Regions from separate parts of the Cytobacillus sp. FSL K6-0129 genome, predicted to be linked through region 1. Evidence: predicted binding sites of a transcription regulator. Region 1 holds the regulator's gene; the other holds the start of a gene.
What was found. The regulator LexA, encoded in region 1, represses DNA repair genes until DNA is damaged. The targets are predictions, from matches to a motif close to CGAACATATGTTCG.
Positions count from the first base shown of each region.

Region 2: MHI57_RS06615 (Y-family DNA polymerase) is a predicted target of LexA. The motif match lies at 1,568-1,581, and genes of this name have one in related genera.

Region 1 is NZ_JBBOXM010000001.1:362,706-366,140, forward strand. It holds gene MHI57_RS01795 (hypothetical protein) at 187-372, shown strand; gene MHI57_RS01800 (DUF4257 domain-containing protein) at 1,097-1,381, opposite strand; gene lexA (transcriptional repressor LexA) at 1,578-2,225, opposite strand; gene yneA (cell division suppressor protein YneA) at 2,357-2,689, shown strand; gene MHI57_RS01815 (YneB family resolvase-like protein) at 2,704-3,369, shown strand.
Region 2 is NZ_JBBOXM010000001.1:1,363,110-1,366,544, reverse strand. It holds gene MHI57_RS06620 (NADH-dependent flavin oxidoreductase) at 64-1,179, shown strand; gene MHI57_RS06615 (Y-family DNA polymerase) at 1,648-2,907, shown strand; gene MHI57_RS06610 (YolD-like family protein) at 2,931-3,260, shown strand; gene MHI57_RS06605 (LysR family transcriptional regulator) at 3,278-3,435, opposite strand, start outside.

The sequences.
Region 1 (3,435 bases):
TAATGATAGAAAGGAGGAAGAGATATGGGATATAATAATTGTTTTTTTGGAAGAAGACCAAGATATTCAGACTCATATGGATATGACAACAACAATCACGGTTGTGGTAATTACAGCAAAGACGACAATAAGGATTGTGGCTGCGATGAGTTCTTTAAGAACGTTTCCCGTGGTGAGGATGTGAGAGTGTTTCTTAAAGGTGGCGGCCATGTGTTCGGGGAGTTTATCGATATTCGCGGTAATTTAGTCTTCCTAGCTAAAGCAGACTGTGATCGTCACGATGATCGTCACGATCATTGTTGTTGTGACAAGAAAGCTCGTGTAAGAATTACTACGATCTGTTGTGATGATATTGTTGCAGTTGAAGTATAAGGAACTTAGGAACCCCGTAAGTTGAGAGTGCTTTTACTGTGTTTTAATGGAAGCTTATATATGGGAAAATAACTATTGCTGAAACTAAAAGGCATCTTCAAATACCGTTTTAACGGCTGCTTCAGACTGTAGATAAACTCCTTAAATGAGTTTGTCTACAGATTTATTTATTAATAATAGGAAGAAAAAATATAAGTAATGATGCGGATAGTCGAAATCAATGAGAAATAGTTACTTTAAGCGATTTAGTACTTGTGGGTTATTGGGTATGTAAAATCAAGGGGGGCAATTGATTCATTTATGAACTGAATTTAAGGTGTATGTATGATGAAGTAGGTCGTTCAAGTTACCAATCAATTGAATAATTGGCATTTAATCATCCTAGCTATTTGTTTTCATGAAAAATGCTTTAATATTTATTTACCCATAAAACATCATGTCAAGTAGTAGGTATCAAATTTAAAAACATTAGCTCGTATTGAATGGATGAACAGTACTTCAGGAGAGTGGTTCTATGGGCTGTGTAAGACATACATATTACAATTTAAGAAGCAACACAAAACGTTAAACGAAAATGTGTTATGTCCCTTCCATAAAGGTGAAATAGAACTGTTTAAGCGGGTATTTCTAGCGCTAGAATAGTAGGTAAAAAGCGAAGTTGTCTAAATAAAATTTGTTCTTGTTATATACAACAAAAAACCGTTCATAAGAACGGAATAAAATTTTATTCTTGATCTTTTACTTTTAGGGTATCTAATAATTTTAAGATACCCTCACCTCCCATACCAGATACGAGAGAGATGATGAAAACAGCAGTGGGGGAATCCGGTGTTGTTGTCACAATGACAAATACGGCCGCCAGTCCTCCTAGTAAGATGTCTTCTAAGAACCCTAAATAAATGAATTTTTTCGTCATCCGTGGCTTGACTAGTTTGCCTAATCTCTGCAAATGTCCTGCAACACCGACAATTCCACCAATCAACGCAGCGAAGAGAATGTTCATTAACATTTTTCCTTCACACTCCTAAAGCCGAGATTTTTTTGCGACCTTAGGTTGATTCTTGGTGTAAATTTCATTATAATATATTTTTGTCTCGATGTAATGATTCTATTTTACTGAATTTTTCAAATTTTATAATTGTATGAGTAACATATAAAGATAATTGCAAACTATTAAAAAGGAGTGTCAATAATGACACTCTTTTTTAATGTATTTGACGATAAACACCAATAACTTTGCCTAAAATAGATACATTGTGCAAGATAATCGGCTCCATAGTAGGGTTTTCTGGTTGCAAGCGGATAAAGTTCTTCTCTTTAAAGAATCGCTTAACGGTGGCCTCATCATCTTCTGTCATAGCAACCACGATTTCTCCATTATTTGCTGTTTGTTGCTGCTTGACTATGACATAATCACCATCTAATATGCCAGCTTCAATCATACTTTCTCCCATAATTTCAAGCATGAAGATATTTTCATCACTCGGAGCCATTCTTTCAGGTAAAGGGAAATATTCCTCAACATTCTCAATCGCAGTAATGGGGTGACCAGCAGTAACCTTACCGATAATAGGTACGTTCACCGTTTGCACTTTAGGTATTGGGTTGCTCTCTTCTAGATTTAATACCTCAATGGCACGGGGTTTTGTCGGATCTCGACGAATAAGACCTTTACTCTCTAGTCTGGCTAGATGGCCATGTACGGTTGAACTTGAAGCAAGTCCAACAGCTTCACCTATTTCCCTAACGGAAGGTGGATAACCTTTTTGTTTTACTTCATCTTTTATAAAATTCAATATATCTTGCTGCCTCTTAGATAATTTCACGCTATCACGCACCTTCGTCAATTTCATTAAGATTATTATACCATCAGTAGTAAATAGATACAAACATAAGTTCGAATTTTCTTATTGACAGAAACAAATGTTCGCATTATACTAAAATTATTAAATCGAACATATATTCTATTCAGGGGTGGCAATTAATGATAAAACAATTGTGGAATTCTTATAGTTATGCTATTATTCTTATCGCTTTTAGTTTCGGTATGGTTTTCTTATTATTTTTGAACACTGGTAATGCAAATCAGGAGGAATATGTAAAAGTTGAAGTAAAACAAGGAGATTCTTTATGGAAAATAGCGGAGGAGTTTAAAGATGCCCATAATATGTCTTCTAAAGACTTTGTTGCTTGGGTAGAAGAATTTAATCATATACATTTAGGTAAAATACATCCTGGTGATACGGTATATCTTCCCATTACAAATGGTGAAATAATATCTGAAACAAATTTAGCTAGTGTGATATTAGAAGACTAAAGGAATGAAAGAGAATGAATGTAATTATATATTGCAGGGTGAGTACGACGAAGGATACCCAGGAAACGTCTCTTGCTAGACAAGAAGAAGAACTTTTACATTTAGCGAGAATGAAGGATATGAATGTAGTTGAAGTCATACGTGAGAAAGCAAGTGGCTATGATTTAGAAAGAATTGGTGTGTTGCAATTATTGGAGTTACTTAAACAAAATCAAGCAGAGGCTGTTCTTATTCAAGATGAAACCAGGATTGGAAGAGGAAATGCTAAAATTGCCATCTTACATTGTATACTTAAAGAAAATGGGAAGATTTATACAATTGCCCATAATGGAGAATTGCAACTTTCAGATTCTGATTCTATGGTATTACAAATTGTTAGCATGGTTGAAGAGTATCAAAGAAAACTACATAATGTAAAAATAAAAAGAGGGATGCAAAAAGCTGTTCAAAAAGGCTTTCGACCTGAAAAAAATTTAAAAAACCAAGGAAATATAAACGGAAGAGAACGAATAGAGGTACCAATAGAAGAAATAGTAAAATTGAGACAAAATAACCTTACTTTTGCAGAAATTGCTGCAACGTTAAGAGGCTTTGGTTATAAAATATCTAAAGCGACAGTAAACCGTAGGTATAATGAATATATAGATGATATAGAGCAGATGGATAATGAATCATCATGATATAGGCATAATAAGTTAAGTCGATTGATTAGTTGTAACTCAACTAAAAAACTAAGAAATATTAGT
Region 2 (3,435 bases), 1.0 Mb from region 1:
ATCGGGCTGTTTTTATCTATATGGTGAAATCGTGAAGATATTTATAGAGAAAAGGTGATAGATATGAAAGCAAAATTTGAACCATTATTTGAATCCTATACATTTCCTAACGGTGTGACAGTTAAAAATCGACTTGCACTCGCACCGATGACACATTATTCTTCTAATGAAGATGGCTCTATTTCGGAAGAAGAATTAGTCTTTATTAAGGCCCGTGCAAAGGATTTAGGTACAGTTATTACTGCTTGCGCCAATGTAACACCAAATGGTAAAGCTTTTCCTGGTCAACCGGCTATTTACGATGACCAATTTATTCCTGGTTTAAAAAAACTAGCCGAGACGGTTCAACAAGAAGGGGCAAAAGCGGTGATACAAATTCATCACGGCGGCATTTCATGTCCCTCTGAACTTGTTCCCGATGGTGATGTTGTATCTGCATCAAATATCGATCGTGATAACCAAAAGGCTCGTGCCCTATCGACAGGGGAAATTGAAGAAATCATCGAAGCTTTTGGAGAAGCAACGAGAAGAGCAATTGAAGCAGGTTTTGATGGAGTAGAAATTCATGGTGCAAACGGGTATTTAGTACAGCAGTTTTATTCCCCTTATACGAATAACCGTACGGATGAATGGGGTGGATCCGTAGAAAATCGGATGAAGTTTCCATTGGCTGTTGCGGAAGCTTGCCAAAAAGCGATTGATAAGCATGCAAAGAGACCATTTATTTTCGGTTATCGCTTCTCACCTGAAGAGCCGTCGACACCTGGTTTAACAATGACTGAAACCTTTCAACTAGTGGATGCCTTATCAAATCTTCCATTCGATTATTTGCACATTTCCCTTATGCATGCACTATCTACTCCTCACCGCGGGGCGGATACAGAGCGCACAAGAATTGAGCTGGTGAATGAAGTAATTAACGGACGCGTTCCGTTGATGGCCGTTGGAAAAGTGAATTCACCTGATGATGCATTAGCTGTTAGAGAACGAAATATCCCGCTTATTGCTATAGGTAGAGAATTGCTCATTTCACCAAGATGGGCTGCATATATTCAAGAAGATCGTCTTGAGAAAATAGAATATGCCCTGAATTTAAAAGAAAGAGATAAATATGACATTCCGAACGGATTATGGGAAGTGATCCTAGCTGCAGAAGGTTGGGTCCCATTTACTCGCTAGGAATCTTTAGAAAACAGGAACATGAACAATTTGTTCATGTTTTTTTTGTGTCTTATTTTGGTTACAAAAGAGATTTGCTCGTACAAACCGCCAAAGAAGCGGAGCAACACTGATTTTTTCGACTATCCATTAAACATTCCCGTTAAATAACAGGCATGTCAAATAAAAGAGGAAAAGCTGGGACTTTTTTTGATTATAGATTTAGGTAAAATATCATAATATGTCGAATATTTATACATAGAATAATGGAAGGAGCGGCCTTCTGCTGTACAAGAGTTTGTTTTACCCGTAGTCCATCTCATCTAATGATAGAGCTATTCTTATTTAATCCCAGGTTTTGTCTAGGCAGTCGAATATAAGAAATTCGTCGTAAAATTTCCATTGAAAGAGAACGTATATTCGGTTAATATTATGGGTATAAATAAACGGAACATAAGTTCTTATTTTATAGTGAGAAGAGGCAATCTAATGGTTGATTATAGTGTAATGCCAAAACAACAAATTTTATGTATAGATATGAAGAGCTTCTATGCCAGTTGTTCAGCTGTTATACGGGGATTAGATCCAATGGAATGCTATCTTGTAGTGGCGGGAAATCATGATCGTAAAGGTAGTGTCATTCTTGCTGCTTCACCGAGAATGAAGAAAGAATTTGGCATAAAAACAGGGTCGCGGCTATTTGAAGTACCCAATGACCCGCGCATTATTATTGAAGAGCCAAAGATGGCTACGTATTTACGTGTCTCTATGGAAATTACACGTGTATTTCATCGCTATGTACCAAAAGAGGCTGTGCACACTTATAGTGTCGATGAAAGTTTTATTCGTATTGACGGAACAGAACATATATGGGGTGACGCCTATACGATTGCCCAAAAGATAAAAGATGATATCGAAAGGGAATTTCAACTACCTTCATCTGTTGGAATTGGTCCTAATATGTTAATGGCAAAGCTTTGTCTTGATTTAGAAGCAAAGAAGGCTGGTATTGCTGAGTGGACTTATGAGCAGATAGAAGAAAAGCTTTGGCCGATTTCTCCATTAAGTCAAATGTGGGGTATAGGCAGTAGAATGGAGAAAAATTTGAACAGTATGGGCATTTTCACGGTTGGTCAGCTTGCCCATTTTAATCTAACTACACTAGAAAAAAAGTTTGGTATTATGGGCAATCAGCTATATTATCACGCATGGGGAATAGATTTGTCAGAAATCGGTGCTCCGATTTTACAAGGTCAAATTAGCTTTGGGAAAAGTCAAATCTTGCTTCGAGATTATACTGATAAAGAAGAAATCAAGCATGTTGTTTTAGAAATGTGTGAGGAGGTTGCAAGAAGGGCGCGCACACATCGTAAGGCTGGAAGAACCGTTCATTTTGGGCTTGGATATAGCAAGGATGAGTTTGGTGGTGGATTTTATCGTTCTCGGACAATGGAGGAGCCGACAAATGTAACAATGACCATTTATCATGTTTGTTTAGCTTTATTAGATGAACATTATAACGGCAAAACGGTTCGGAAGATTACTATTTCTCTTGGACAAATAACCGATGATCACGAGTATCAGCTTAGTTTATTTGATCAAAACGGCTTTAACAAGCGCAAGCTCGGCTATACCGTCGATCGCATTCGTGCCCGCTTCGGATCTGCTTCCTTATTGCGAGCGGTTTCTTATACCGATGCAGGTACAGCGAGACATAGAGCAACACTTGTCGGTGGCCATAAAAAATAGTAATGAGAAAGAAGGAATAAGTGATGCTTCGTGATCGTGGGAATAAGAAATGGGTTTCAATGATGCTACCGGAACATGTCAAGCTTTTAAGAGAGTATGATGAAAGTCACCATAAACAAACTAAACCTCAGTTAGATGAACAACAATATGAACAGTTCGATGAGGTGATTAGCGAGGCCATGGCGTTTCATACTTTGTTAACATTTACCTTGTTCCGTCGAGGAGAACAAGTGACTATTTCCGGTCGCATTCATTATGTAGATACATTCAAACAATCGCTTCGAGTAGTAAAGGAGGATGACAGTATTGATATCATTTTCCTACCAGAAATCATTCATATAGAAGAAAGTTAAGTTAACTATACCCCGTATCAATCGCCAACACTCTGATCGTCAAAATAAGTAAGAGCGATGTGTTTGAAAAAACGCACCGTAAATTGATGGAGATCAGTCGCAGCCTGAGAGAAATAACGTCCTTTATGCCAGGCGAGTCCAATATTACGTCGACAACGAGGAGCAGTGATCGGGA